2 linked regions of the Spirulina major PCC 6313 genome follow. The protein of the gene in region 1 interacts with the protein of each later gene in a pairwise test. Links are inferred from orthologs where the notes say so. Each region holds a gene or a part of one and is shown in the gene's direction. Other genes may lie near its edges.

The links.
Region 2: the proteins of SPI6313_RS25090 (region 1) and ftsZ interact in binary tests that used the Bacillus subtilis proteins (3 or more experiments, as listed by UniProt). The link is inferred for Spirulina major PCC 6313 from one-to-one orthologs.

Annotation. Positions count from the first base shown.
Region 1 is NZ_KV878783.1:2,281,029-2,296,969, reverse strand. Bases 8,237-11,211 are described here. They hold SPI6313_RS25090 (cell division protein SepF), read left to right. Parts: upstream 8,237-9,395; coding sequence 9,396-10,028; downstream 10,029-11,211. Other genes in these bases: SPI6313_RS09960 (lasso peptide biosynthesis B2 protein), read right to left, coding at 10,937-11,211; proC (pyrroline-5-carboxylate reductase), read left to right, coding at 10,140-10,949; SPI6313_RS09975 (YggS family pyridoxal phosphate-dependent enzyme), read left to right, coding at 8,594-9,274; pipX (transcriptional coactivator PipX), read left to right, coding at 8,275-8,547. Outside these bases: SPI6313_RS10005 (PP2C family protein-serine/threonine phosphatase), read right to left, coding at 1-514; SPI6313_RS10000 (anti-sigma factor antagonist), read right to left, coding at 655-996; SPI6313_RS09995 (hypothetical protein), read right to left, coding at 1,100-2,500; photosystem I core protein PsaA, read left to right, coding at 2,980-5,232; photosystem I core protein PsaB, read left to right, coding at 5,394-7,622; more of SPI6313_RS09960, read right to left, coding at 11,212-11,389; SPI6313_RS09955 (putative N-acetylmannosamine-6-phosphate 2-epimerase), read right to left, coding at 11,391-12,056; SPI6313_RS09950 (hypothetical protein), read left to right, coding at 12,097-12,474; SPI6313_RS09945 (hypothetical protein), read left to right, coding at 12,707-13,153; SPI6313_RS23495 (transposase), read left to right, coding at 13,414-14,640; SPI6313_RS09935 (RNA-guided endonuclease InsQ/TnpB family protein), read left to right, coding at 14,846-15,941. UniProt on the Bacillus subtilis protein: Cell division protein that is part of the divisome complex and is recruited early to the Z-ring. Probably stimulates Z-ring formation, perhaps through the cross-linking of FtsZ protofilaments. Its function overlaps with FtsA.
Region 2 is NZ_KV878783.1:232,073-247,833, forward strand. The notes cover bases 6,747-9,541. They hold ftsZ (cell division protein FtsZ), read left to right. Parts: upstream 6,747-7,434; coding sequence 7,435-8,649; downstream 8,650-9,541. Other genes in these bases: SPI6313_RS01305 (STAS domain-containing protein), read right to left, coding at 6,747-7,023; thiD (bifunctional hydroxymethylpyrimidine kinase/phosphomethylpyrimidine kinase), read left to right, coding at 8,656-9,453; SPI6313_RS01320 (RNA-guided endonuclease InsQ/TnpB family protein), read left to right, coding at 9,541-9,541. In the rest of the region: SPI6313_RS01280 (GAF domain-containing protein), read right to left, coding at 1-2,247; SPI6313_RS01285 (uracil-xanthine permease family protein), read left to right, coding at 2,440-3,834; SPI6313_RS01290 (aldo/keto reductase), read left to right, coding at 4,029-5,057; photosystem I reaction center subunit PsaK, read left to right, coding at 5,238-5,495; SPI6313_RS01300 (tetratricopeptide repeat protein), read right to left, coding at 5,687-6,487; more of SPI6313_RS01305, read right to left, coding at 6,595-6,746; more of SPI6313_RS01320, read left to right, coding at 9,542-10,734; SPI6313_RS01325 (hypothetical protein), read left to right, coding at 10,901-11,542; SPI6313_RS01330 (cation-translocating P-type ATPase), read left to right, coding at 11,658-14,453; SPI6313_RS01335 (hypothetical protein), read left to right, coding at 14,511-15,314; hemB (porphobilinogen synthase), read left to right, coding at 15,440-15,761. UniProt on the Bacillus subtilis protein: Essential cell division protein that forms a contractile ring structure (Z ring) at the future cell division site. The regulation of the ring assembly controls the timing and the location of cell division.

The DNA of each region.
Region 1 (15,941 bases):
GGCTGAAGTAGTGGGGAACACTGTGGAGCAGGGTGATCACACCATAGAGGGTCTGTTCTTTGAGGATGGGCACGCCTAACACCGATCGCGCCTTGTATTGATTATCGGGCCACTTCAGCCAGCGTTCGTCTTGCTCCGTGTCGGGGATGAGGACGATTTGACGATGGGTATTAATCCACCCTGCTAACCCCCGATCGATGAATTGATTAAACAGCGTGCCGGGTGTCTGGGTGAGATCGTGGGTAAAAATGGCATCTTCAATCTTGCCGTGGTGATCCACGAGCAGGAGGCTGCCCCGCTCCGCGCCGGTCATGGTGGTGGAGAGGGTGAGGGCTTCGAAGAGAAATTGTTTGAGGATTTCGGTGTTAATGGGCGATCGCGCAATTTCCACAAACCCTGCGAGTAGTTGTCGCTGGGCTTCGAGGGCCGTTTGCGCGAGGGTGAGTTCTGCAACTTTCTGCTGAAGTCGGACAATTTCCTGAAGCAGAATCTGTTCTCGTAAACCATTAGCCACCAGATCAATCCCCCCCCCAAAAAATGACGAAGACCTTCGCCTGCGATCGCTGACCCCCATTGCATTTTGACCTGGATTGCAAGGCGGGGTCTAGCTTGATCAACTCTAGCAGACCCCGCCCAGGACTCAAGCCCTGCAACCTAGAAGTTACGGTCAAAAACGGTTAAACCTACTTCCAGAGTGTCACAGGTGGTAAAAAAGTTCAGAAAGCCCGTCACGGACATCGTGCGCCGGATATCTTCTCCTAACCCGACAAGCACCAATTGCCCTTGTTTGGTCGTGGTTTGCCGATAGAGAGAGAGCAACATCCGCAGACCCGCACTGGACATATAGGGAACATCGGTGAGGTTGAGCAAAATTTTGCTCTTCGGTTCCGCCAAGGACAAGACACGCTGCTGCACTTTGGGCGCGGTATTTGCATCAACATCACCCTCTAGAGCAATGACCTGGATATCACCAACCGTTTTAATATTGATTTTCATAGTGACGGGGTTGGGGCTGGACGATAAAAACCGCTGAGCTATTCGATTAATAGGGTATATGGTTTTTTTCCTCGATGCGGGGGCTTGTCCGGATCGCTAAGCTCTAGAGCGTCTCATCCATGGGGGAATCGCGGGATTGATCTAGGGAACGTTCCTCGGCTTCTGGCGTGGCGATCGCGCCCTCCTCAACCGCCGCCTCATCACCCTCAGCCTCACTGGAATGATCCTCAACGGCAGGGCGTTCTAGGGTCAGCTCAGGCGCTGGGGTCGTTGGCGTGACTGCCGGTACAGTGGGTGGCGGATCAGCGTCCATCGCTGAATCCTCACCCTCGGCTGAATCCATGTCTTCGGGTTCAGCGTCTTCAGGTTCTGTTCCCTCCATTTGAGGCTCAACATCTGCCGCAGTGGGTTCGGTATCGGGTTTCTTAAGGTCTTCGCTGGGAGATGCGGGAGCGATCGCAGGATCTTCGGCCTGCGCGTCTGATTTCAGTTCATCGTCCTCCATCGCCTCGGTTTGGGGTTCGCCCTCGGCCTCGGTACGCTCAGAATCACTGTCTTCAATTTCTGTCGCTTGGGGTGCTGGGGTTGATTCGGCTGGGGGAAGTTGGGGATCAACCAGGGCGCGGAGTTGGCGATCGCTTAACTGCCCCTGAATCAACGCCGCCAGGGGATCAGGTTGCCCCGGTTGGTACTCAATGCGTTGCACCACATTGTTAAACACATTGTCCACTGGTTCCCCTTGGGCATTGAGGAACTCCAGCTTGACCCAGTTGGTTCCTGGCTTAAACCCTTTGAGATAGATCGGTTGCCAGCGATCCAGCACAAAACTTTGATCATTAATCGTGACGCGAATCCGCCAGTCGGCGATCGCCCCCGGTCCCTCACCCACAAACTTCAGCGGCGCATTGGTCAAATAAAAATCCAACAAAATCGGCTCGGCCCCATAGCGCCCCACCGGGCTGTTGTAGGTAATCAAGGGCAACGCAGGATCAGGGTTATTTTGGCGATTGGGGGTTAAAACACTAAACGTCGTTTGGGCAAAAGCCCCCTCATTTTTAAAACTTTCATCCCAAGGTTTCACCGCAAACGCTCGCAGGGTATGGGTTCCGGGCGTAACATCTTCAAAGGCGATCGCCTCCTCCACACTATATATAGGCCGCGCCGGCTGATTATCCAACCCCACCATCAAATGAGGCCCCAACCCCAGATCTAACCCCTGAAACAGCGGCAGATCCTCCACCTGCAACACCACCTTTACAGTGGAGTCGCTGACAACCGCGCCCAGCACTGGCTGTTGGATCATCACTTGGGGTTGATAGGCCTCAAGGGCAGGCTGTAACAATCGCACCGACTGCGGCGGGGCCATTTCCGTCAGCATCGTCGCCGCCGTCTGCTGCGCATCAGAGGTCGAAGCGGCAGGGCGATCGCCCCCACAACCCGTCACGCCAATCCCCAACAGTAACGATAAGAAAATGGCAATTCCTGCCCGTAATCCTGACCTCATACGCCCTCCAACACAGCATCAACCCAGAGGCAACCCAATCCTGCGATCGCCCTCCTCTATAGGACTATAGCCGAATCAGCCCCCCGACCAAAACACCCCAGAACCCCACCCTCCCCCATACCCCCTTCCCCCTGAAAATGCACCCTCCCTTTATTAAGACAATATTTCATTTTGTAAACATATTCGTGAAGATTCTTGACGAGCCAAGCCCAAAAAACACCGACCAAATCCAGTCAAATCAAGACATTGGGGAATTTTAAATATTGTTAACCTCTCCGGCATCGGGTGAAAGCAAGACTTATCATCTACTACAAGCGTTCTGTCATCAGAACCGATTGAACTTGCGCTATCCGTAATCTTGCTCGTCAAGCCACGGATACTTTAAGAAAAGCAACAACCCCTTGGTTTGTTTGCGATTCATCATCTAAATTCTCAAACGGGAATACGCTCATTTTCGTTGTCTAGGGAGGAGAATCCTCATGACAATCAGTCCTCCAGAACGAGAGGCTAAGGTCAGAGTAACGGTAGATAAAGACCCAGTAGCCACTTCAACCGAGAAGTGGGGTAAACCTGGTCATTTCAGCCGCGCATTAGCAAAAGGCCCCAAAACCACCACTTGGATTTGGAACCTACACGCCGATGCGCACGATTTCGATAGTCAAACCAGTGACCTAGAAGATATTTCTCGGAAAATCTTCAGTGCTCACTTTGGTCACCTAGCCGTCGTCTTTGTTTGGTTAAGCGGAATGTACTTCCATGGTGCTCGCTTCTCCAACTACACGGCTTGGCTCAATGATCCGATTAACATCAAGCCCAGTGCACAAGTTGTTTGGCCCATCGTGGGTCAAGGCATTCTCAACGGCGACGTTGGCGGCGGCTTCCACGGCATCCAGATCACCTCTGGATTGTTCTATCTGTGGCGCGCCTGTGGCTTCACCACCAGCTACCAACTGATGGCAACGGCCATCGGCGGTCTGGTGATGGCTGCTCTGTGTATCTTTGCGGGTTGGTTCCACTATCACAAAGCAGCTCCGAAGCTGGAGTGGTTCCAAAACACCGAATCCATGCTTAACCATCACCTTTCGGTGCTCTTAGGTTGCGGTTCCTTGGGTTGGACGGGTCACCTGATCCACGTGTCCTTACCTGTGAACAAACTGCTGGATGCCGGTGTGGCAGCTAAAGATATCCCCTTGCCCCATGAGTACGTACTCAATGCGGACAAGATGGCAGAGTGGTTCCCCAGTTTTGCTCAAGGGTTAACACCTTTCTTTACCCTCAACTGGGGTGCTTATTCGGATATCCTCACCTTCAAAGGTGGTTTGAACCCGGTGACGGGCAGCCTTTGGCTCACCGATGTGGCACATCACCACCTCGCGATCGCCGTGCTGTTCATCATCGCCGGTCATATGTACCGCACCAACTGGGGAATTGGTCACAGCCTCAAGGAAATTCTTGAAGCCCATAAAGGCCCATTCACCGGGGAAGGTCACAAAGGTCTCTATGAGATCCTCACCACCTCTTGGCACGCACAACTGGCGATCAACCTCGCCATGCTCGGTTCACTCACCATCATTGTGGCCCAGCATATGTACGCCATGCCCCCCTATCCGTATCAAGCCATTGACTACGGAACTCAGATTTCGCTGTTTACCCACCACATGTGGATCGGCGGCTTCTTAATCGTGGGTGCAGGCGCTCATGGTGCGATCTTCATGGTTCGGGATTATGACCCCGCCAAGAATGTCAACAACCTCCTCGATCGCGTTCTGCGTCACCGCGATGCGATCATCTCGCACCTGAACTGGGTGTGTATTTTCCTCGGCTTCCACAGCTTTGGACTCTACATCCACAACGACACCATGCGTGCGTTGGGTCGTCCCCAAGACATGTTCTCGGATACGGCGATTCAACTCCAGCCCATCTTCGCGCAGTGGGTGCAAAATCTGCACACCCTCGCTCCCGGTGGGACCGCACCCAATGCCCTTGAGCCTGTGAGCTACGCCTTTGGCGGCGGTATTGTTGCGGTCGGTGGAAAAGTTGCCATGATGCCAATCACCCTCGGGACGGCGGACTTCATGGTTCACCACATCCACGCCTTTACGATCCACGTTACCGCGTTGATCCTCTTGAAAGGTGTACTCTATGCCCGCAGCTCCCGTCTGGTTCCAGACAAAGCTGAATTGGGTTTCCGCTTCCCCTGTGACGGGCCCGGTCGCGGCGGTACTTGCCAGGTTTCTGGTTGGGACCACGTCTTCCTCGGTCTGTTCTGGATGTATAACTCTCTCTCGATTGTGATCTTCCACTTCAGTTGGAAAATGCAATCCGATGTGTGGGGAACGGTCTCCGGTGACAATGTCTCCCATATCACTGCTGGCAATTTTGCCCAAAGTGCGATTACGATCAACGGCTGGCTGCGAGATTTCCTCTGGGCCCAAGCTGCTAACGTGATCAACTCCTATGGTTCAGCACTGTCGGCCTACGGCATTATGTTCCTGGCCGGTCACTTTGTGTTTGCCTTCAGCCTCATGTTCCTGTTCAGTGGTCGCGGCTACTGGCAAGAACTGATCGAGTCGATTGTTTGGGCACATAATAAGTTGAAAGTGGCTCCGGCCATTCAACCCCGTGCGCTCAGCATCGTTCAAGGTCGCGCTGTTGGGGTAGCTCACTACCTCTTAGGTGGCATTGTTACCACGTGGGCGTTCTTCTTGGCGCGGATGCTATCCGTCGGTTGAACATCCTAACTAGAAGCGATCGCCCTAGGGACATTCTGTTCTGATCCTCGATCGCTTTGCACCCGACCTCCACCGGACGGAGTTCGGTGGGGGGCATCAAACAAATGAGCTGCTTGTTCAAGCATCATTGTTCACGCTAGGAGTATTTCCTAAAAAGGTTTATGGCAACTAAATTTCCAAAATTTAGCCAAGATCTCGCCCAAGACCCGACAACACGTCGGATTTGGTACGGGATTGCCACGGCCCACGATTTTGAAACCCATGATGGGATGACCGAAGAAAATCTTTACCAAAAGATCTTTGCTTCGCACTTCGGTCACTTGGCCATCATCTTCTTGTGGACCTCTGGCACGATTTTTCACGTCGCTTGGCAAGGCAACTTTGAACAGTGGATTAAAGATCCTCTGAATGTCCGTCCGATCGCCCATGCGATTTGGGACCCTCAGTTTGGGAGTGGCGCGATCGATGCGTTCACCCAAGCCGGGGCGAGCAACCCTGTTAATATCTGCTACTCCGGGGTTTACCACTGGTTCTACACCATTGGGATGACGACGAACCAAGACCTCTATCAAGGTTCGATCTTCTTGTTAATCCTGTCAGCGTTGATGCTGTTCGCCGGTTGGCTGCACTTGCAACCCAAGTTCCGCCCCAGCTTGCAATGGTTCAAGTTGGCTGAACACCGTCTCAACCACCACTTGGCTGCCCTCTTTGGGGTGAGTTCCTTGGCTTGGACGGGTCACTTGGTTCACGTGGCAATTCCGGAATCTCGCGGTATTCATGTGGGTTGGGATAACTTCCTGTCGGTGAAACCTCACCCGGCGGGCTTGGCTCCCTTCTTCACGGGGAACTGGAGCGTCTACGCTCAGAACCCGGATACGGCGGGCCATGTCTTCGGTACGTCCGAAGGTGCAGGTACGGCGATTTTGACCTTCTTGGGTGGTTTCCATCCCCAGACGGAATCGTTGTGGTTGACGGATATTGCGCATCACCACCTGGCGATCGCAGTGATCTTCATCATTGCCGGTCACATGTACAAAACCAACTTCGGGATTGGTCACGAAATCAAGACCATTCACGAAGCCCACAATCCCCCCAAAGGCACGCCCTTCGGTGGACTACTGGGTGCAGGTCACAAAGGGTTGTATGACACAATCAACAACTCCCTCCACTTCCAACTTGGTTTAGCCCTGGCTAGCCTTGGGGTTGTGACCTCGCTGGTGGCGCAACACATGTATTCGCTGCCGTCCTACGTCTTCATCGCCAAGGACTACACCACCCAAGCGGCGCTCTATACCCATCACCAGTACATTGCTGGCTTCCTGATGGTTGGTGCGTTTGCCCACGGTGCGATCTTCTTTGTTCGGGACTACGATCCTGAAGCCAACAAAGATAACGTCTTGGCGCGGATGCTCGAACATAAAGAAGCGATCATCTCTCACTTAAGCTGGGTTTCCCTGTTCCTCGGTTTCCATACCCTGGGTCTCTATGTCCACAACGATGTGGTGGTTGCCTTTGGTACTCCTGAAAAACAAATCCTGATTGAGCCGGTGTTTGCCCAGTGGATTCAAGCTTCCCACGGTAAACTCCTCTATGGCTTTGATGTATTGCTGTCGAACCCTGACAGTATTGCATCTACCGCTTGGCCCAATTCTGGCAATGTCTGGTTAGGGGGATGGTTAGAAGCCATCAACAGTGGAACAAACTCTTTGTTCTTGACCATTGGGCCTGGGGACTTCTTGGTTCACCATGCGATCGCCCTCGGTCTCCACACCACCGCCTTAATCCTGATCAAAGGCGCGTTGGATGCTCGCGGTTCCAAGCTGATGCCCGACAAAAAAGACTTCGGCTACAGCTTCCCCTGCGACGGCCCCGGCCGTGGCGGCACCTGCGACATCTCCGCTTGGGATTCCTTCTACCTCGCCATGTTCTGGATGCTCAACACTCTTGGTTGGGTAACCTTCTACTGGCACTGGAAGCACCTCGGTATTTGGCAGGGCAACGTTGCTCAGTTCAACGAAAACTCTACCTACCTGATGGGCTGGTTCCGGGATTATCTCTGGGCGAACTCCGCACAGTTAATCAACGGCTACAACCCCTTCGGTGTGAATAACCTGTCGGTCTGGGCTTGGATGTTCCTCTTCGGACACCTGGTTTGGGCAACGGGCTTCATGTTCCTCATCTCTTGGCGGGGTTACTGGCAAGAGCTAATCGAAACGATCGTTTGGGCTCACGAGCGCACTCCTCTGGCGAACCTGATTCGTTGGAAAGATAAGCCCGTAGCACTCTCCATCGTTCAAGCTCGTGTGGTGGGTCTGGCTCACTTCTCAGTGGGGTATGTCCTAACCTACGCCGCTTTCTTGATTGCCTCAACAGCGGGTAAATTCGGCTAACCGTTTAGCTGACGCTTAATGCTGTCAAAGCCCTCACCTCCGGGTGGGGGCTTTTTGCATGGAGTAGTAGCGTTGGTGACTTGGGGCAGTATCCAGCCAGCATGGATGTCCCCCATGACTTCCGGAACTGCTATGTATAGCACTAGCCAGAGCGGTTAGGACATTCAGAGACTCTGGAACAAGGGGCTTTATCAGCCCCTTGCCTGTCCTAATGCCCTTGTTGATTGCTATAGATCGAGCCGATTAGACTGGTTTTGGATTAGGATTAACACTCTACATTGCCCCCAAAAAGTAATGTCTGCCTGCCCATCAAAAACCACCTCAAGTGACATCGATCGGGGGATACTTCGGGGTGAGAATCAGGGCTAGAATCCTGTCTTGCTGAGGTGGGAGGAGCACGGAATTTCCTGAAAAGGGACAAATCAAGATATCATAGTCGTTTAGATTCACTTTAATGTTGCAAGTCACCTTGGGGAAGGTCTCAAACAATGTTGTTAGATAGACTCTGTCTTATCTTGAGCGTAGTCGAAGCGTAAGTTTGAATAGGCCAGATTTTGGGATTGCTCGGTGATCCATCTATAGGCTAATTGCCTATTGAAGTTCTTGATTACCGCCATCGATGAGTCATGGAGAATCTTTTAGACAAGACCGAATGAAAAGTAACGAAACATATCTCAATCATCCAACTTTTGGCCTCCTTTTCAAGGTTTGTCCGATTGAAGATAATCAAGAACTCTATACGACTCTCTACGCTCAACGCTTATTTTTTGTTGTTTCCCAAGCGACTCATGGGTTAGCGTTTGAGCCGTTGGGACGGTCGGATGCACGGTTGTTGGTGGAAAATCGGCTGCGGAAGTTGCGGCGCATCAATGCGTTGGAGGATTATAAGGATTTGAATTTGATCTATAAGCGAACGTTTCAGTGACGGGGTGGGGCTTGGTGCAGTGTGATCATGGTGTGATTTTTCTGGTATGACTTCGATCGCTTCTCGTTTAGCAGCCATTGGTCAGACGTTGCCGCCTGAGGTGCGTCTGTTGGCGGTGAGTAAGACGTTTCCGGCGACGGCGATGCGGGAGGCCTATGGGGCGGGGGTGCGGGATTTTGGTGAGAGTCGGATTCAGGAGGCGATCGCAAAACAAGCGGAGTTGCACGATCTACCGGACATCCGCTGGCATTTGATCGGCCACTTGCAAAGTAACAAAGCGAAGAAAGCCGTGGAGCAGTTTGATTGGATTCACACCTGCGATAGTTTGAAGCTGGCGCAGCGCCTCGACCGATTGGCGGCGGAATTGGGAAAATCGCCCCAGGTGTTGTTGCAGGTGAAGCCGCGCCAGGATGCGAATAAATATGGCTGGCGGTTGGCGGATCTCGCGGCGGATTTACCCCAGTTGGCCCAGTGTCAGCACTTGAAAATTCAAGGTTTGATGACGATTTTGCCGTTGGGGTTGACGACGGCGGATACGCTGAGGGCGTTTCAAGAGACACGGGATGCAGCGGCTCACATTGCAGCGGCCTATGGCCCTCCCTTGGAGATGACGGAATTGTCCATGGGGATGTCCGGGGACTATCCGATCGCCATTGCAGCGGGGTCAACGATGGTGCGCATTGGTCGCGGTATTTTTGGCGATCGCCCCCCAAATCCAGCGACCTGAGAAACGTTTTCATGGTACAAGAGGGCGGTCTCCAGATATGATGATAGCGACCTTATGATCACAAGGAATAAGGGCATTGGTATGATTAAGCCTATAGAACGGGATAGGGACCATTACAACCATGAATATTTTTAATAAACTCAAGGATCTTGTTGGCTACAATGAACCAGAGTATGAGTATTATGAGGAGGATATGGAGGGTAACGATTACCAAAATCTGTATCAACAGGAGAATGCTCCGGCTGCTGAGGAAGACCGTCAACGCCCTCGCCGGACAAGGGATCGTTCAACAGCGATGACTGCTCCCGAAACCCCTTCTCCATCCCCTGGTTTATCATCAACCGCAACCGCAGCAGCAAGGAGTAACGTGATAGGAATGCCCGGATCGGCAAACGGAATTTCAGAAGTCGTCGTCATTGAACCCCGTTCCTTTGAAGAAATGCCCCAAGTGATTCAGGCGCTCCGGGAACGGAAATCGGTGGTGTTGAATTTAACGATTATTGACCCAGATGAGGCGCAGCGGGCGGTGGATTTTGTGGCGGGTGGAACCTATGCCATCGATGGCCATCAAGAGCGGATTGGGGAAAGCATTTTTCTGTTTACCCCGAGTTGTGTGCAGGTGAGCACCCAAAATGCGATCGCTGCCCAGGAATTAGCTTCTCCTCTCACAACCCGGCCCACCATGAGCGCCGGTACTGGTGCGCCGAACCCGAACGCATCGTGGTCTTTAGACCCCAATCGTCTCGCTCAGTAGGGTGTCGCGTTGATTCAGACTGTTGGACAGTTCCCTGTCCCCAATCGCGGGGGTGCAACGATGCACCCCCTTCGTTATTGTTGAGCCTAGTGAGCAGGAGGTAATCGGGTCATGGTGTATCAATTGGGTGTGATTGGTGGGGGGGTGATGGGGGAGGCGCTCCTGTCGCGGCTGGTGGCAGAGCAGGTGTATGATCCCCGTGCTGTGATCGTCAGTGATCCGATGGTGGCGCGGGGTGAGGTGTTGCGATCGCGCTACGGCGTGACCCCCACCACGAGCAACACAGAAGCCAGCCAGGCGGACATTCTGCTACTGGCGGTCAAGCCCCAAATGCTTAGCGCGGTGCAGCAGAGTTTGGCAGCGGTGCAGCTTGCGCCCCAGACCTTGGTTTTGTCTATTTTGGCCGGGGTGACCCTTGAGCGCCTCAACCAAGTATTTCCCCAACAACCGACGATCCGGGTGATGCCCAATACACCGGCTACGGTGGGTGCAGGGATGACAGCGATCGCCCCCAATGCGCAGGTTTCAGCGACGCAAATCACCCAAGCCGAGCGCATTTTTGCGGCGGTGGGTGAGGTGGTGACGGTTTCGGAAAGCTTGATGGATGCGGTAACGGGGCTATCGGGATCGGGGCCTGCCTTTGTGGCGCTCCTGATTGAAGCCCTGGCCGATGGCGGTGTGGCAGCGGGCTTACCCCGTGCCATTGCCCAGAAACTCGCCCTCCAAACGGTGTACGGCACAACGCAACTGCTGCGAGAAACGGATCTGCATCCGGCCCAACTCAAGGATCAAGTCACCAGTCCGGGGGGCACGACGATCGCAGGGGTGGCGGCACTGGAAGAATATGGGTTTCGTTCGGCAGTCATTAAGGCGGTGCAGGCAGCCTATGGGCGATCGCGGGAGTTGGGTCAATCGGGGTGAATCGTCTGGGCAAAGGCGCGGTAGTCTTGGCCGATGTCGGCGCGATCGCCCAACACCATCCCCCGCCATTCAATCCAAGCATGGCTTTCCATCTGGCCCTGATGGCGACGCATGCCAATGCGTAAATCCGCCGCCACGCCGTACCACCGTAACCCGTAGGCCAGAGTCAGCGATCGCCGCAAACAATTACTCCAGGGCCGACTGTAGCGATCCGCCAAAGTCACCATCGCCGCCAAGCGTTTGATTTGAAGAAACGATAAGCAAGGTTCGATCCGACCCGGATCAGGCCCACAGGTTCGCAAACAGTGCTGCGCCCGCCGCAACCCCAACCCTTGCACCAACACCGCTACCAGCGGCAACAGGATCATGGCCCCTAGAAACCAGCCCCAATCCTGCCGCGACAACCGCTGGGCCGTCTGCCATTTGTGCCGCCACCCCATCTCACAACACCGCTCGAAACGCTTGGGTGCGTAGATCAATTCCTGTAATCGCTGTGCCCACCACCACGGCATCGGCTCCGCCATCCAACGCTTGGCGCACCATCTCTGGGGTGGCGATGCCGCCTTCACAAATGGTGAAGGTGTCGAGTTCTTGGGCGATACGGCGGAGCAGATCCCAAGCCGGTGGGGTTTGGTTGGCGGTGGTTTCGGTGTAGCCGTAGAGGGTGGTGCCGACGAGATCCGCCCCGGCCGCGATCGCCTCAGACGCACTGGCAAAATCATCCACATCCGCCATCACTAACTTACCTCGATCATGGATCGCCGCGATCAACTCCGCCACTGTCACCCCACCGGGGCGATCGCGCCGCGTCGCATCCATGGCCACAATATCCGCCCCCGCCTCAATCACCGCGATCGCATCTTCTAAACGCGGCGTAATATACACCGCACAGCCAGGGATCATCTGCTTCCACAGACCGATAATCGGAATCTGGGGCAACCGTTGGCGCACCGCTGCAATATGGGCGGGGCTATCAATCCGCACCGCGATCGCCCCTTGATTCACCGTCGCCTGGGCGATCGCCGCAATCATTTCCGGCGCATGGAGGGGCGAATCTGCCGGAGCTTGGCACGAGACAATTAACTGATCACGAAGGCTAGAAAGCATGGTGCTATCGTAGAGAATACCATCGACAGCATAATCCACAATGGCAACCTTAAGCCCCGAAGAAATCGAACATTTTCGCACCCAACTCAACCGCTATCCGCCCGCCCTCAAAGCCCTCACCGAAATCGAAGACTGCGAAGGGAACCTCGCAGATGCCACCATCTCCCTCGCCATCCGCGCCGGACAACAACCCCAAGAAGACAACGCCGCTTGGCTTGCCGACCTCGCGAAACGCTGTCGCGCTGTGATCTGCCAAGACATTCCCCGCCAAAACCTCGCCGCCGGTGCGATCGACAAAACAATCATCGCCGTTGCCAATTCTGACCTGATCCCCCCCTCCTTAGCCACACCGGTCATTTTGTATGTGTTAAAAACAGGATTAGAGGACTTTTGCCGCCCCTTAGAAACCCCTTCTTAAATGATGGCAACTCCTGTGTTCCAAGGTGCGTCATTGCAGGGACGGTGAATCAAAAACTATGGTGCAACTTTTTACTCAACTATTCTCCCCCCCCATCAACAAGATGATGATTCTTGGACTCTGTCTAGGAATAGGACTCTCAAGCTGTGGCGAAAGTAAAGTCACACAATGTAATAAGCTGATGCTTGAAATCAGTAAATTAGAATCAATTGATCAAAACTTCTATGAGCAAATGAAAAACTCTGAATCCTTTGAACAGGCCCAGAGTTTTGACGAGTTCAAGCAAGCTGCCCAGGAAATGTCCACCGCCTTTAACAAAATTGCCGAGGATATCACCCTCTACATCGAAGCCATTCAAAACGTCAAAGTAGCAGATCAAGAACTTCAGACGTTCCAAGCAACCTATGTAGAACAAGGCGGGCATCACCGTGACTTAATTCAAGACGCATCGGGGGTTTTGAATGAAGTGAGCCAACTGAATTTAGATGCTGAAGGTCGGATTAAACTCGACCAACTCGCCACCGCCATTGATCAATTTTCCGTTGAAGTGGAAAAATCGAGCCTCACCGTGGCGGACACGATCCGCACCCTCCAAACCTATTGCGGTGTGACCCCCACGCCACCAGCCACAGAATCAGAGCCAGCCCCCGAAGTGGCTCCCGATCCTCCCCCCCAATAGGCTGTTGGGATCATTGCTGTGCATCGCACTCCACGATCATGATCACCGTGACATACTCCAGACAGCGATACAAGTATACGTTTCTGGCTTCTCCCACCTACTGCATCTGTAAAGCCGTTGGGCTAGCGGTGTTAGTCTGTGGAGTGACTGTAAGACCTGAAGAGAGTAAATCTCGGAAGGCAGGTGCCTGATTGACTGACAAAAGAAGTGGTAGGGATAGCTAAAGAGGTTGCCCTGACTGAAATACAGAGAATTAAGAAATGGGAGTCAGTCCTCTAGAATTGAGTTACCACAACAAAACTCTGGAGAACTGTGAAAAAAACTCCCAAATTTACAATGCCCTGAAAACCTGGTTGGGTCAAGACATCCCCTGGGCGCATCTGAGCCACCTGACTACCTGCATCTGGATGGTCATCGCCGTCATCCAAACCGGAGCAGTCAACCTCACGAAATGGCTGCCGTATCTGCCCTGTCGAGGATTGTTTGCCCAAAGTAAACAGCGGCGAGTCCGACGCTGGCTGGGCAATAGCCGCATCAATATTCATCGACTCTACAAACCCATCATCAAAGCCGCCTTAGCCGATTGGCAGGATGAGGTGATGTACCTGAGCTTAGACACCTCACTATTTTGGGATGAGTATTGTCTGATTCGGGTGGCTGTGGTGCATCGCGGTCGTGCTTTACCCCTAGGCTGGCGTGTGTTGGCTCATCCCAGTGCCTCGGTTGCCGCCAACACCTACCGAGAACTGCTCCAAGATGTCGCTCGACTCCTACCGCAAGGGGTGAAGGTGGTGCTGCTGGCTGACCGTGGCTTTGTGCAGACGGAGACTATGACGCTGGTGCGCACCTTCGGCTGGCATTATCGCATCCGCATCAAAAGCAATACCTGGCTTTGGCACTCTGCCAAGGGCTGGAGCCAACCAAAAGCGTTTCATCTCAAACCCGGTGAAGCCCTCTGCTGGCACAACGTCAAACTTCACAAAGGTGAATGGTATGGTCCGGTTCATGTCATTTTCGGTCGCAACAATGTCAATGGCGAGTTTTGGGCGGTTGTCAGTGATGAACCGACCCACCTCCAGACTTTTGCTGAGTATGGTCTCCGGTTTGATATCGAGGAGGCGTTTCTCGATGACCAGTCTGGGGGTTGGCACCTCCAATCTTCCCAACTTCGCTCAGTTTGTGTTCTTTCCCGTCTCTGCTTCATTCTGGCTCTGGCGACTCTCTATGTCTCAGCTCAGGGTCTTGAGGTTGTCCAATCGGGCAAGCGTCGCTGGGTTGACCCCCATTGGTTTCGCGGCAATAGCTATTTTCGTATCGGTCTTGAGTGGATTCGTACTGCTCTCCTTGAGGGCTGGCGCTTGATTCGGCTTGTTGCTTTCTTTTCTAATTCTGACCCTGAACCGGCTATGGCTTCTCGTCCTCAGCATCGGCAACGCTCTTATCGCCTTGAATTCCAGTTTTGCTCTTTTTCTTACTCCCCTGACTGAATCTTTTGTCCGTCAATCAGGGCAGGTGCTATGAAGCAGAAACCCTGATCAGTGATGATTGGGAATCCCCGTGATTTTAATCCGGGGAGAAGTCAACAATGGTGATAGTTACTGATGTAAAGCGTAAAGCCCCCGTTTTCCAAACGGGGGATATAAGCGAAGGGCTGAATTTATTCAGCCGTGATACCGAGGTATCATAGCAACCATGAAAACGCTCAAGTTCAAGCTCTACCAGCATAAGCGGAATAGATACCTCAAGCGGACAATCAATGCCGCAGGGCGTATCTACAACCATTGTGTTGCCCTCCACAAACGGTACTACCGAATGTGGGGCAAGCACTTGAACTGCGCCCGACTGCAAAAACACATCGCCAAGCTTCGGAAACGGAACCCCTGGTGGTTGCAGGTGGGTTCTCAAGCCGTACAGGATATCTGCCAACGAATTGAGAAAGCGTATCAACTGTTCTTCAAACACAAAGATAGAAGCGTTCGACCGCCCAACTTCAAGAAAACCCGAAAATACAAATCCTTCACCCTCAAGCAAGCTGGGTACAAATTCCTCGGTGGCAACCGGGTCAGGATTGGGAACAAAGTCTATCAATATTGGAACTCTCGCCCCATTGAGGGCAAGGTCAAGACCGTGACGATTAAACGAACTCCCTTGGGAGAACTGTTCATGATTGTCACGGTAGATACCCTGTCAGAACCCCAAGTCAAAACCGAGACAGGTAACATTGCTGGTTTTGATTTTGGACTTAAGACCTTCTTGACCTGTTCTGAGGGATTCAAGATTGATGCCCCCTTGTTCTTCAAGCAGTCACTCAATGCAGTTCGCAAAGCGAGTCGAGAGTTGTCCCGTAAGCAAAAGGGTTCAGCCCATCGAGAACGTGCCCGATTGAACTTAGCCCGCAAGCATGAAGATATTGCCCATCGACGGCGGGACTGGTTCTGGAAGTTGGCTCACCGCCTGACGAATCAGTTTGATGTGCTGTGTTTTGAAACCTTGAACCTCAAGGCGATGCAGCGGCTTTGGGGGCGTAAGGTGAGTGATTTGGCGTTTCGGGAGTTTCTGCAAATCCTGGAGTGGGTGGCGACGAAGAAGGGGAAGCGGGTGGTCTATGTTGACCGCTGGTTCCCTTCGAGCAAGACCTGTTCAAGTTGTGGTCATATTTTGGAGCATCTGGATTTAGAGACTCGCCATTGGCGGTGTCCCAGTTGCTCGGCAGAGAATGACCGGGATGAGAATGCGGCGATGAATATTAAAGTGGCTGGGGCTTCAGCCATTGGGTTAGGTGATGTCA
Region 2 (15,761 bases), 2.0 Mb from region 1 along the record:
GTTCAGGGATTGCGAGAGGGTTTGGACGGTTTGCAGGATGGGCATCAGGGTTGGGCTGATGGCGGTGAGGGATTCACTGTCTTGACGGCTAAAGCCGCGCCCGGATTCATGGTTTAACAGACGAACGATCGCAACGGGCATGTTGTCAGCATCAAAGACAGGCAATAGTAACACACTTTGCAAACTGCTGAGTTGCGATCGCCGCAATCCGATTCGCACCAGATTATCGGGTAACTGGGCGGCTTTATTACTTTTTTTCGCCTCGGCACTGGCGAGCACCCGCAACGCAATGCCTTGTCGGGCAGACATGCGCAGTTCACGGGGGCATTTCCGCTGCGGATCGATCACCAATGTCCACAATTCTTGGCGGGGGCGATCGATCAGAAAAATATGACTGTGTTCGGCGGCAAATTTCCGCTGGAGGGCCAACCCTAAGCCCCGCAATACACCATAAAACGCATCATATTGGCCATCCCCCGCATCGGGGTCAATGGCGTTACCGAGTAAAATCAACGCTTGTTCGAGGATGTCCTGAGTGTCCCCTTGGGCGTTGGATTCTTTCAGGGTTTCGTGGGTTTTGGCGAATTGAAGAATCGCCCCAACGCGCTCGTTAAAGACCTGCATGGATTGGCGATCGTTGCGGTCGAAGCTGGCTTTAAAGAAGGGGGGGACTTTGGGATATTGGGCTTTTTGGTAGGTTTCGCCTTCGTAGCCAGGTTTCCGTTTGTTGATCAGTTGGCTAACGCCGAGGAATTGTCCATCGGGGCTGAGGATGGGCATACAGAGGAGGCTACAGGTGCGGTAGTGGGTTTGAGCGTCGGTTTTTTTGGCGTTTTCGGCGTTGGGGTCTTCGTAGAGGTCGTAGCCGATCACCATTGGTTCGCGACTTTGGGCCACTTGACCGGCGAACCCGATGCCCACGGGACAGCGGATCACCCCTTCTTTCGGGAGTCGAGTCCAGAGGTCGCCGCGCTTGTCGTCGTAGAGCCAGAGGGTGGAGCGATCGGCGTTGAGGAGTTCTTTGGCGGCATCCATGACCCGTTGCAGGATCATGGAGGTGTCGAGGTTGACTTGATCGAGCGATCGCGTTGCCTTAGCCAGGGCGGCGGAGGCTTGGGCGCGCTTGATCGCTTCGTAGGAGGATTGGCAACTTTCCAGGATGCGCCGAATCGGGATCACGCATTTAGCGAGTTGTTCAAGATCGCGGTGGCTAAAGCCGGTGGCTTCGCCAGTTTTGGTGATTTTGTTGAGGAGTTGGACGACGGCGATCAGGTCGAGGGCATCGTTGAGAATGGGGAAGGCGAGAATGTTGCGGGTGTAGTAGTTGTATTTTTGGTCGGATTCTTGGACGAGGCGCGATCGCGGATCATCATAGACATTATCTGGAATATGAATCACCTGTTTATGCTTCGCCACCGCCCCGGCAATCCCTTCCCCCACCCGCACCCGAATGTCTAATAACTGCCCCGTGGCATCTTCGGCAACCAGGGACCAAAGCTCTGTTCGCTCATCATTTAATAAAAAAATGCTGGTGCGATCGGCTCCCACCAATTCCCCAATTTTTGAGGTCACTTCCCGGAGAACTTCGTGGATCAGTTGATTGGCATTCACCTTTTCCTCGCCGTTTTCAATCCGGGCAATGATCCGGCTCTGGGAGGTGAGGAGGGTGCGCTCTAGTTCTTCAAAGATGCGCAGAAATTCTTCATCATCGGGGCCGAGACTGGTTTCGAGCTTTTTGATCTCGGCGCTCACCCAATCTTCATTGAAGATGGTTTCATAGATCCGGTTATGAACTTGGACGCGGCCCCGTTGTTTGGCCACCAACCCCAGGAGGCGCAGTTCTTTTTGTTCCGGGCTGCTGTCGGCGAAGACTTCTTCTTGGCGGAGAATCTTGAGATAGTACCGTAGGAGACTAAGGCTTTTGCGTTTATCCCGTTGGCTGGTGAGGCGATCGCGCAGCATTTGCAACGGTTTGAGTTGCGGATCGGTGTCCCACACCTTTAACAGGCGCGATCGGATTAAACCATCCACCCACTTTGCCTCTTCCCCGGCAATGGGGGGGCGATCGGTCTCCAGCATCATCTTGAACAGAATCTGCGTCAGCAGCGGCTCTCGCCCCGTCCATTCCAACACAAATCCCAACAACTTTTTATAGTTTTGGGACTGCGACATCAACTGTTCGGTGATTTGGATGTCGTGGTTATCCGTGCCGAACTGGGATGAAGCGGGGAAGGAATCGGTACTCATGAGATCGCACTCAATCAGACGAAAGGGGGAGTTTAAGCCTTCATTTTAGCTCACTCAGTGGAACACCCCTGGTTCTCGTCACCGGATCAAAGACAATAACATCGTAATCTTCGTTACAGCACCGCACGAAAAAATTCGCCACAGTAAACGGATCAAAATTATCAGTCCTTACTTGAAAAGCGAACTTGTGTTATGACTGCTTCCAATGAACCCACCCTTGAAACCGAATCACCTACGGAACCGGTACGGCTAGAATCGGATTTGATCTACAACTTAGAAGATCGCCCTCCTTTAGTCGAGACCGTGTTTGTCGCTCTTCAGCATGTTTTAGCAATTTTTGTCGGGATTATCACCCCCCCGTTTATTATCTGTAATGCGCTTGAACTCGAAGGCCCCGATACGACCTTCATTATTTCCATGTCGTTGATGATTTCGGGGGTTGCCACCTTTATCCAGGCGAAACGGATTGGCCCGATTGGGTCTGGATTACTCAGCATCCAAGGCACAAGTTTTGCCTTCCTCGGCCCGATTTTAGCGGCGGGGTTTGCAGCGATCGCAGCCGGTAAAACGAAAGAAGAAGCCCTCGCGGTGATTTTCGGCCTCTGCTTTTTTGGGGCCTTTGTGGAAATCTTCTTTAGTCGGTTTCTGCACTTAGCGCGTCAAGTGATCACGCCCTTGGTGACGGGGGTGGTGGTGACGACCATCGGGTTAACCCTGATTAAAGTGGGGATCACGAGCGTCGGGGGTGGAGTTCCGGCCCTGGGGACGGAATCCTTCGGCAGTGCCCAAAACTGGGGACTGGCGGCGTTGGTGTTGGTGGTGATTTTGGTGATGAATTCCTTTAATCATCCCTATCTGCGGATGAGTGCGATCGTTGTCGGCTTGGCGGTTGGCTATGCAGTGGCGATTCCGATGGGGTTAGTGGATTTCGGTCGCCTCAGTGGCTTGACAATTTTCACCGTGCCGATTCCCTTTCGCTACGGCCTAGGGTTTAGTTGGAGTGCGTTTATTCCCTTCATTTTTCTCTACCTGATTACCACGATTGAGTCCATTGGCGATTTAACCGCAACTTCAGCGATTTCGGGGGAGCCGATTCAAGGGCCGGTGTATATGCGTCGTCTCAAAGGTGGGGTCTTGGGAGATGGGGTTAATTCTTTGATCGCGGCCTGTTTTTCCACATTCCCGAACACCACATTCAGCCAAAATAACGGTGTGATTCAGTTGACGGGGGTGGGCAGTCGCTATGTGGGCTATTTTATTGCCGGGTTTTTGGTGTTGCTGGGCTTGTTTCCCATTGTGGCCGGGGTGGTGCAAATCATGCCTCAGCCGGTGCTAGGGGGGGCGACGATTTTGATGTTTGCGACGGTAGCGGTGGCAGGGGTGAAGATTCTCTCCTGTGTGAACCTGACGAAGCGTAACTCGATGATTCTGGCGGTGTCCCTGGGGTTGGGGTTAGGGGTCACGTTTGTGCCGGAGATTTTGGATAATGCTCCGGATTTGATCAAAAGTATCTTTGCGTCGGGGATTTCGACGGGGGGTTTGTCGGCGCTGGTGCTGAATCTGGTGATTCCTGGGCCGCGGGAGTGATGGGGGGCGATCGCATCGCTCATTCCTTAACCCCATCATCCAACCTTAAAAAATCGGGGTGGGGTTGAACCACAATCCAGAGCACAGAGGGCTTCAGGTGTTACCCTGAAGCCCTGTCTATTTGCTCAAGTTTCGATATCGTGGAAGCAGGGCCACAGGATGGCTCACTACTGTTGAAGCTTGGAGTTAATGTGATGCCGAAACGCCGCAATATCTTAATCGCGGGGGCTGCCTTTGTCGGTGGGCTAGTGGGCGCGACCCAACTGCCTCGCCTGGGCAAGCAAGAGCCGGATTCATCCCTAGCATTGTCGCCGGACGTGGAATCTTCAACGTCAACAGCCCCATCAACCCTGACCCTACCAGCCGATGCCACGATTCCGGAGCGGGTTTTGGGGAAAACGGGGGTGAGCGTGCCGATTTTGGGACTCGGAGGGGCGGGGCCAACGACTCCAATTAATGAAGCCGGGCGACGGGGGGAAGCGATCGCCCTAGTTGAAGCCGCCCTCGCAGCGGGAGTGCGTTATTTCGACACGGCCGCCAGTTATGGCGCAAGCGAGGAAAATCTAGGGCTGGTGTTGCCGCCGTACCGCGATCGCCTCTTTCTGGCCTCCAAAACCGCCAAGCTCGATCGTGATGGCGCATGGCGTGAACTGGAACAGTCCTTAACACGCCTCAAAACGGACTATCTCGACCTCTGGCAACTCCATCACATTTCCTTCACCGACGAGATCGATCGCTTCACGGGTCGCAACGGAGCCGCCCAAGCCTTCACCGAAGCGAAAGAGCAGGGCATTGTCCGCCATCTGGGTATTACCGGCCACCACGAACCTGATGCGATCATCGCCGGTCTGCGCCGCTACCCCTTTGATACGACCTTAATCCCGGTCAATGCCGCTGATCCGCACCATCCGCGCCCCTTTATTCCGTCGGTGTTGCCCGTTGCCCAGGAGTTAAATGTGGGGGTAATTGCGATGAAAGTGCCCGCCTACGGACGGTTGTTGAAGCCGGGGGTGCTGGCTTCGATCACCCAGGCGTTTGGGTTTTCCCTGTCGCAACCGGGAGTCCATAGCTCGATTATTGCGGCGGATAGCCCGGAACAGTTGCGGGAAAATGTGGCGGCGGCGGCGGCGTTCCAACCCTTAACGGCGGAGGAACAGGGAGCGATCGCAGCCCGCGTCCAAAACCATTGGGAAGATAACAGCTTTTACCGGGCTTGGACTTAGGTTCGGCTGGCTGTGAACTTGAAGACCCATCTGCATGGTTCAATTCGTTTACATTTCTTAGGGAAAACGGGGCATTTGCATGAACAATTGCAACGCTATGTAATGAAAGCCGATGTTTCGAGATAAAACTTGAGCATTACACACTTATTTGAATGACGGTTTTCAGGAGTTTTAGAAATCATGGTTTTATCCCTACTTGCAACGATGCCGACCACAGTGGAATGGACTCCGATGGTGGGTGTCGTGATGATTGTTTGTAATGTGGCTGCGATCGCGATCGGTAAGTTCAAAATTGATCAGCCCAGTGCAGGCCCCACCTTGCCCATGAGCAACATGTTCGGCGGCATGGGCTTCCCGGCATTGTTGGCCACCACCAGCTTTGGCCATGTCCTGGGCATTGGCGTGATCTTGGGCTTGGCCAACATGGGGATCATCTAGTCCCGTTGATTCTGACGTGCCATTGGCGTTGAGCTTGAATTCCATCAGACTATCGTAGGACGCGATAGTCTGTTTTTTTGCAAGCTGCTCGTAGTGCGAGGGTCTAGCTCGCTGACCTCGTTCAGATTCGGAATGAGTGAGCCAGAGGCTCACACTCCCCTCGCTGTCATTCTTTTGAGCTGAATTGTGAATCAATTCAGGGTGAGAAACCGTTCTAATGCTGCGGCCACTCGCGGGGGCCAGCGGCGCACCGTTCGCACCCATTCAATATCGCTGTAGCGGCGATCGAGACCCATGGCCGCCACCCAATTACTTTCGGCCTCGCCCTGCTGATGACTGTCCCACAGCACAGCGGTGAGGGCGGCACGCAGATCGGGGAACATGGGATATTTCCGCACGAGATTCCGCATGGTTTGGATCGCGGTTTGGTCGTCGCCGAGTTCGTAGAGGCTGAGGGCGTTATTGGCTTGGGCGAGGGAAAATTGGGGTTCGAGTTCGATGGCGTGGTTGTAGTCGGCTTGGGCGGCGGCCCAATCGCCCCGGCCCGCTTCGGCGTTGCCACGATTGTTATAGGCGATCGCATCATCGGGATCGAGTTCGAGGACGCGGTTATAGTCCGCGATCGCATCATCCCAGCGGGCTAACCCTTCATAGGCAATCCCCCGGTTTAAATAGGGGTCAGGCGCATCAGGGGCGAGGCGCATCGCTTCATTAAAGTCCGCAATGGCGGCCTCTAACTTATTTTGACTGACCCGCGTGCTGCCGCGATTGCTCCACACAGCGGGATTGGTGGGAAATTGTTGAATTAATTGCGTCCAAATGGCTTCGGCGGCCGTGAGGTCGCCCTGTTGCAACGCCTCGATCGCCTCACCGGCCAAGGATTCCCCGGCGTTGACGGCTTCGGCGGTTAAGGGGGCAGCGATCGCCCCCTCAAAACTCCCTAGGCAAAACAGCAGCACCAACCCCAACCCCGCGATCAGCATCGCCCTGATTGTCTTTGTCCCCCACTGTCTTAATCGTTGCACCGCCCCACTCCTATTGTTGACTGATGATCAATCCTGTTGAAAGCGATCGCGCTCTTGAGCCGGTGCGATCGCCTTCAACATAATAACAAGCGAATTTTCTCGCCTAAGACCTCATCGATAGTTTCAAGAAACTCAAACCGAGGTGACAACTCCGTAATATCAAGCATATAGCGCACCGACTGCTTGACATGGATCAAGTACAGCCGGCAGTGATGTTGACGGGCAGCCCGGCGAATCATCATCAACGCCGTCAAGCCAAAATGATCAATCACATTCACTTCGACGAGATCAATCACCCAAATGGAATGTTCTGCGATCGGCTTCAAATTCACCACCCGCTGTTGCAGCATCGAAGCCCCTTTAATATCTAAATTTCGCTGAGGACGAAGAACCACATTCATCAAAAATGCTCCTAAACAGTATTCTGGTTCAATATCGCTCACCCTGATCCAAACGTTCCACAGGTTGCCCCGCCGCTGCTGCACAGGAACGGTGCTCGACATTATCTCCTCAACATGCCCAGTATGTATAGCACTAGCCAGGGCAGTTAGGACATTCAGAGACTCTGGAACAAGGGGTTTAAGCCCCTTACCTGTCCTAACGAATTTGTCCACTGCTATTAGTCGAGCACTGGGGCGAATCTTGGTTGCGCATCAAGCCGGAACTGACAGGCTTTGTTGATCGCTGCGCTCAGGAACCCGCCCTCAAGATTAGGCCAAAATGAGGTGACGATGACATCTGCGATCGCAATTCCCCACCAATCCATTGATCCATCAACGTGGGAAAACTCCCTTGGTAGTAAACTAAACCCTATTGATACGAGTAGAATCTAAAAAATTAAACCTGTTGAACCAATAGCGGAACTTCCTGTACCTGTGGCTAGTAACACACCCTTTAATAATCCGGGGTTATCCTTGCCCCACTCCAACGAATATCCAACCCCTGAACCTGATCAAACACGGCCAGATACGATCATGCCTACTAACGTTGCTCGCATTAAAGTGATTGGTGTCGGCGGCGGGGGCTGCAATGGCGTCAACCGCATGATCGCCAGTGGGATTACTGGGGTCGAGTTTTGGGCGATTAATACAGACTCCCAAGCCTTAGAAATGTCCTCTGCCTCCAAATGCCTCCAGATCGGTCAGAAGTTGACCAGAGGACTGGGCGCGGGTGGTAATCCGGCCATTGGCCAAAAAGCAGCGGAAGAATCTCGCGATGAAATTGCGGCCGCCCTCGAAGGCACAGATCTCGTCTTTATTACATCTGGGATGGGGGGCGGTAGTGGTACCGGAGCATCGCCAATTGTGGCCGAAGTCGCCAAGGAAATGGGCTGTCTCACGGTGGGCATCGTTACACGTCCCTTTACCTTTGAAGGCCGACGGCGCACCACCCAAGCCGAAGAAGGGATCGCCGCCCTCCAAAGTCGGGTAGATACCCTGATTGTGATTCCCAACAACAAACTGCTGTCGGTGATCTCGCCGGAAACTCCTGTGCAGCAAGCCTTTTTCGTGGCGGATGATATTCTGCGCCAAGGGGTGCAGGGGATTTCCGACATCATCACGATTCCGGGCTTGGTGAATGTGGACTTTGCCGATGTGCGGGCGATTATGGCCGATGCGGGGTCGGCGTTGATGGGGATTGGGGGCGGATCGGGTAAGTCCCGTGCCCGTGAGGCGGCGATCGCTGCCATTTCTTCCCCCCTCTTAGAATCTTCGATCGAAGGGGCCAAGGGAGTCGTCTTCAACATCACCGGGGGGGCAGACATGACCCTCCATGAAGTGAATACCGCCGCTGAAACCATCTACGAAGTGGTTGACCCCAATGCCAATATTATTTTTGGGGCCGTGGTGGATGAAAAAATGCAGGGCGAGTTGCAAATTACAGTGATCGCCACGGGGTTTAACCTGGGTGATGCCCCAAAAACGCCGAGCAGTAGTCGCAGTAGTTCAGCACCCAAAGCCCGCCAAGCCATGAATCCATCGGGGGCTTCATTGCCGAAGCAGCCGCCCGTACCCCCGATGCCGCCGCCCCAAGCGCCGACGATGCCGCCCCCCCCTCAACCGCAACCCGGCGGTGGGGGCTTGGATATTCCGGAGTTTCTGCAACGGCGACGGTTTCCGCGCCGCTAACGAGCCATGACGATCCCGACGGTGTTGACGATCGCAGGGTCTGACAGTGGTGGTGGGGCGGGGATTCAGGCCGATCTCCGCACCCTGGCGATGCATTGTGTCCATGGCATGACGGCGATCACCTGTGTCACGGCTCAAAATACGATGGGGGTGAGTCGCGTCGATGCCCTGCCGCCGGAGGCGGTGGTGGCCCAAATCGACGCGGTGCGATCGGATATCGGCATCACGGCGGCGAAAACGGGCATGCTGTTGAATGGCGAGATTATGGCGGCGGTGGCGGCAGCGTTGACGGCCCATCCGATCGCCAATCTGGTGGTTGATCCGGTGATGGTGTCGCGGGCGGGAGTGCAGTTGATTGAGGATGGGGCGATCGCAATTTTGCGCGAGCAGATTTTTCCCCATGCGGTCTTGCTCACCCCGAATCGCTACGAAGCCCAAATTTTGGCCCAGATCGAGATTCATGACCCCGACACCATGCAGGCTGCCGCCCAGCGAATTTACCATGACAGTCAAATTCCGGTACTCCTGAAAGGGGGCGGTTTTACGGATGAACTGCGGGGGGTGGATCTCTGGTACGACGGGCAACAGTGGGATTGGCTACGGGTTCCGGCGGTGGCGACGACGCACACCCACGGCACGGGCTGCACGCTCTCGGCAGCGATCGCCGCGAACCTCGCCTTGGGGTACGATCGCCTCACCAGTGTGCGCCGCGCCAAACAGTATGTGACCCAAGCCCTCCACCATAGCCTCGCCATCGGTCAAGGCACTGGCCCTGTGGGGCATTTTTACCTGAATAGACGATAGCTTGAAAGCCCTGTGGCTTTAGCCCAGGGATGAAAAGCAACGGCGGCTTTAGCCGCATTCTTACGCCAGATACGCTAGCACAAGGAAATGATTGTACTTGAGTTCAAAGCACGGGTAAAGCCTGACCAGGCTACCACTATAGACGACGCTATCCGGACATCTCAGTTTGTCCGTAATAAGGCGTTGCGCTATTGGATGGATAGCCAAGATGTCGGCAAATACGACCTTAGCAAGCTCTGCAAAGCGTTAGCTGAGGAGTTTCCCTTTGCTAAGAAACTCAACTCTATGTCCCGTCAAGCAGCAGCAGAACGGGCCTGGAGTTCCATCAGTCGCTTCTATGAGCATGGCAAGAAGGGTATTAAGCCCGTAGGATTTCCCAAGTTCAAGAAGCATTCCCGCTCGGTGGAATACAAAACCTCTGGCTGGAAACTACTGGGGCCGAAGCGCATCAAATTCACCGATGGCTTCGGGATTGGGGAATTGCGGTTGATCGGCACCTACGATCTGGCCCGCTATGACGAATCCCTAATTAAGCGGGTTCGTCTCGTTCGTCGTGCCGATGGCTACTATGTTCAGTTCTGCATCCAGGTTAATGTTCAGGTGCAGAGTGAGCCGAGTCAAAAAGCTGTTGGCCTCGACCTCGGTTTGCGCTATTTCATCACTGCCAGCGATGGCACTGTCGTTGAAACACCGCAGTTCTATCGCCAGGCCGAAAAGCGGTTAAACAGAGCCAATCGGCAGAAGTCCAGAAAGTACCGTAAGGGGATAAAACCACAGTCGAGGAACTATCACAAGGCCAGGAACCGATACGCCCGGAGGCATTTAAGGGTAAGTAGGCAACGTAATGAGTGGGCGAAGAGCATCGCCTACTGCGTCATCCAATCTAACGATTTGGTTGCCTATGTTGGCGAAGCCTGCACGAAGTGCATAGATTTGAATGTGAAAGGGTTGGTTCGCAATCGGCATCTGGCTAAGTCGATTAGTGATGCGGGATGGTCAACGTTTCGCTGTTGGTTGGAGTATTTTGGCAGGAAATATGGGAAGGTAACGGTGGCCGTTCCTCCCCACTATACGAGCCAGGATTGCTCAAACTGCGGCGAACGAGTCAATAAGGCACTCTCAGTCAGAACCCATCGCTGTCCGCATTGCGGCGATGAGGCTGACCGAGATGTGAATGCTGCCATCAACATCCTGCGCCTTGGACTCACTACCGTGGGGCACACGGGAAGTTATACGCTTGGGGAGATTGGGCCTCTGGCTGAGTTGGAGCAATCCTGCTGAGTTAAGTCCGGTCGATGAACCAAGAATCCCCGTCGCTGTCTTCGCGGGGAGTGTCAACCCCTCCTCACGGCATCAGACTCACCAGCGGCGTGATGTTTGGTTTGATTTGGTGCGATCGCATCCGTCCCTTTGCTTCAACACCGAACGTTCTAGGGTTATTTGGGCTATGACAAACAAACCGCGTTTTAAATATCAACTCGAACAGCAAAAGCAGGCCCAGTCCCAAGCTGCGCCCGCGGCCAAACCGCGCCCTGAAAAAGGAGGCCCCCTAAAGCTGGCCAACCCGAAAACCCCGCCAGCACCTCCTCCCCCCGAAGACTCCAAAAGCGGCTATCAAGCCGCCGTACCGATCACGGTCTACCGCCAACTGGCCGACGAACTCCAAACCCTCAAAGCCCAACTCCACCACCTCCAAGGCGAAAACCAACAACTCCACCAGCAAAACCAGGTGATGGGCCAGGCACTCCAGCAAATTGCCGGGAGCTTGCAGCCCTTCCAAACCCTGGCAGCACCTCCCGAACCCCCCTACACCCCCGAACCCCTCTACACCCCTGATCCTCCCGTCACATCGGAGGCGATGCCATCCCCCCATGATCCGGTCATGCCCGCCTTTTTTGAAGCCGATCCGGCCCTCGATGATCCCGTCGCCACGATTGCAGAACCCATGCGTCGCTCCCGTTCTGGCCAATCTTCGGCAGAAATGAGCGGGTGGCTGTTGTGGGTGGCCGTGATTTTGATGATCGCCACGGCCCTAGGAGGGGGATTTATTTTTGTAAGATCATTGTTATCAAATCCGACTCAAAACTAAACGGTGGGGGTGCGATCGCATCGAGAGTACCTCTAGAGTGCTCAACGGCCTCGCCCCCACCCCCCCTGCATCGTGCCCGCTGAACCTATCCTGCTCATTTTTCCTGTAAGCACCCGTGATCTCACCCAATTCATCCCTTCCCAATCCCCATCAGTCATGGCATAGTCACCCAGTTGCAGACACTCTGAACACCTTGCAGAGTGACCCAACGAAAGGCCTAACCTCCGCAGAAATTGAACGCCGTCGCCTCCATTACGGCAGCAATGAACTGGTGGAAACCGCCGGTCGCAGCCGCTGGGATATCTTAGTGGATCAATTCAGTAACGTCATGTTGCTGATGTTAATTGCCGTCGCCATCATTTCTGGGGTGCTGGATTTTATCTCCCTCCAGGATGGCACGAGTGAGGGATTGCCCTTCAAAGATACGATCGCCATCCTAGCGATCGTGGTACTCAACGGTCTGCTGGGCTATATCCAGGAAGTCCGCGCCGAGGCAGCCCTCGCCAGCTTGAAGCAGATGTCTTCACCCCAAGTGCGGGTGATCCGCAACGGCCAGACCCAAGAAGTGGAAGCCCATGAACTGGTGCCAGGGGATATTTTCCTAATGGAAGCCGGGGTGCAGTTGGCGGCGGATGGCCAATTGATCGAAATGAGCAATCTACAAATCCGGGAAGCCGCCTTAACCGGGGAATCCACCGCCGTGAATAAGCAGGTGGTGTTGGACTTGGACGAGAATACCCCCTTGGGCGATCGCCTCAACATGGTGTTTGGCGGTACAGAGGTGGTGCAAGGGCGTGGCAAAGCGATCGTCATTGCCACCGGGATGGACACCGAACTCGGCAAGATCGCCACCCTAATCCAAGGCGTGGAGAATGAACCCACCCCCCTCCAAAAACGGATGACCCAACTGGGGAATGTGCTCGTTACCAGTTCCCTGGTGTTGGTGGCTTTGGTGGTGGGCTTTGGCTTTATCCAAGCCGGTAACTTTAGCCGTCTCCAAGAACTGGTAGAGGTGTCCTTGAGTATGGCGGTGGCGGTGGTTCCCGAAGGTTTGCCAGCGGTGATCACGGTCACGTTAGCGATTGGGACGCAACGGATGGTAAAACGCCATGCCCTGATCCGGAAATTGCCCGCCGTGGAAACCCTCGGCAGCGTCAACACCATTTGCTCGGACAAAACCGGGACGCTGACCCAAAACAAAATGGTGGTGCAGATGGTGCAAACCCTGGGCAATCAATTACGAGTGACCGGGGAAGGTTACAGCCCCGACGGTAAATTCTTTGCCCAGGAAGCCCAGGTGGTGGCGACCAAAGCCTATTCCGAAATTCAAGGGGTTTTGGTGGCGGGGGTGCTCTGTAATGATGCCCTGTTGCAACAGGATGAAGCGGGAAACTGGGGGATTTTGGGCGACCCCACCGAGGGGGCATTGCTCACCTTGGCGGGGAAGGCGGGATTGTTTCAATCCCAATTGGATGAGGTGTTTGAGCGGGTGGATGAAATCCCGTTTTCCTCCGAGCGCAAACGGATGAGTGTGATCTGTTGCGATCGCAAAAAAACCGATGCCTATACCCTCTTCTGCAAAGGCTCCCCCGAACTGATCCTTAACTGCTGCGACTACTATCAATTCGGCGACCATGCCCACCGGATCACCGCCAAAGAACGGGACGAAGTCCTCCGCATGAACGCCGAAATGGCCAGCCAAGGCCTGCGGGTCTTAGGGTTTGGCTATCGTTTTCTCGACCACCTGCCCGCCGAGGGCGAAGGTGCGGAGCAGGGGATGGTGTGGCTGGGACTGGTGGGGATGCTCGATGCGCCCCGCCCGGAAGTGGCCGAAGCCGTGCGCCGCTGTAAGGCTGCGGGCATTCGCACGATCATGATTACTGGAGATCATCAACTGACGGCCAGTGCGATCGCCCAGCGTCTCGGCATTGCCGAGGCCAACAGTCACGTCCTCACGGGTCAAACCCTCGAAGCCATGTCCCAAGCGGATCTAGAACTGGAAGTCGAAGCCGTCAGTGTCTACGCCCGCGTTTCCCCTGAACATAAACTCCGCATCGTCAAAGCCCTGCAAAAGCGCGGTAAATTCATCGCCATGACCGGCGACGGGGTCAACGATGCCCCCGCCCTCAAACAGGCCGACATCGGCATCGCCATGGGCATCACCGGCACTGATGTCAGCAAAGAAGCCAGCGACATGATCCTGCTCGATGACAACTTTGCCACCATCGTCGCCGCCACCGAAGAAGGGCGCGTCGTCTATACCAATATTCGCCGCTTTATTAAATACATCCTCGGTAGTAACGTCGGCGAAGTAATCACCATTGCCGCCGCCCCCATTCTCGGCCTGTCCTCTGTGCCCCTCACCCCGCTGCAAATCCTCTGGATGAACCTCGTCACCGATGGTTTACCCGCCCTCGCCCTCGCTGTCGAACCCGCCGAACCCAATGTGATGCAGCGTCCCCCGTTTCATCCCAACGAGAGTATTTTTGCGCGGGGGTTGGGGTCGTATATTGTCCGGATTGGGATTGTCTTTGCGATTTTCTCGATTGTGCTGATGGTGTGGGCGTATGAAAACCATCCCGACAGTTGGCGGACGATGGTGTTTACCACCCTCTGTTTGGCACAAATGGGCCATGCCCTGGCGGCGCGATCGTATACCCAACTCACCATTGAAATGAATCCGTTTTCCAACGTGGCGCTGCTCGCGGCGGTGATTGGCACAACGGCGCTGCAACTGATGCTGGTGTATGTGCCCGTGCTCCGTAATTTCTTCGGGACGAGTGTGCTGACCCAAGAGGAACTGCTGATCTGTTTTGGGTTTAGTAGTTTGATGCTCCTCTGGGTGGAAGGGGAAAAGCTCTTTGTGCGCTTCTTCATGCAGCGACGGATGCGCCCAATGCGCCCCGAATAAGCGTTGGGGTGCGTCATCCGCGATCAGAGAGAAAACAATGTTCTGGGATACTAAATTATGATGCAGCAACCATGGATGATGACAGGTTTGATGGCCCTAGTCTTGTTGTTGAGCAGTTGTGGATCGAGCACCAATACCACAACGCCAGCGGGAGAGCCTGAGGCTGTCACAGAAGAACGTGTTGAAGACGATAGCGAAATCGCCGCGACCCCTGCCGAGACCCCAACCCTCACCCCGGAACAGGAGGCAGAAAACGCCGCCGAAGAAGCCGTGCTCCCTGAAGATCGTGGCTACCCTAGTATTGGCGCGATTACCGCAACCCAAAATGGTGATCTGATGTGCTACACGACGGTGATGGATCGTCAGGGGCAGGTGTTTGAGATTGGGGCGGGGTTTGAGATTTGCGATCGCAATGATGCCCTGATCAATCAAACCGTCCGCTTTGTCTACAGTGACGAAAATGTCGCCGACTGCGAAAGTGCCGAACCCTGCGGCAAAACCCGCGTTGAAACCCTGATCACCGATACGGTGATGTTGGGGGACAGTTGGCAGGTGTTGAGTAATGGTCAATGGACGGTGACGATCGGCCAGTTGGACAGTTGGGACGGGGTGAATGGGACGGGGGGCCTCACCTATTACGGCTGTGATACCCAAGGCAATTGCTTGGCCCTCGATGGGGGCGTGACGATCTGCCGCAATGGGATTTGTAATATGGCTTGGGAAAATGGCGACTATGCCTACACCCTCTCCACGGAATTGACGGAAAACGGGGACGCTCCCACCACGCTCTTAGTCTGGCAGGGGGAAGAGGAAATTCTCAACTCGCCCGGTTTGGAGTTGGTGGATTCCAGCGACTGGTAATCCCGACCCGGTTAAACGTTACAAAACGTTTCAAGCTGAGGCGATCGCAGCCGGGAAGGGATGCGATCGCCCTACACTGTTAACCTTAATGCGATCGAATTAACCAAATTTTTAAAAATTCTCCTATGTTTCCCACCCATCGCCCCCGCCGCCTGCGCCAAACCGACCCCCTCCGCCGGATGGTGCGCGAAAACACCCTCACCGCCGATGATCTCATCTATCCCCTCTTTGCCGTCCCCGGTGAGAGCATCGCCAACGAAGTCACCTCAATGCCGGGGGTCTATCAACTCTCCATCGACAAAATCGTCGAAGAAGCCAAAGAAGTGCGCGACCTGGGCATTCCCGCCGTCATCCTCTTCGGCATCCCCGACAGCAAAGACACCGAAGCCACCGGAGCTTGGCACGATTGCGGCATCGTCCAAAAAGCCGCCACCGCCATCAAAGAAG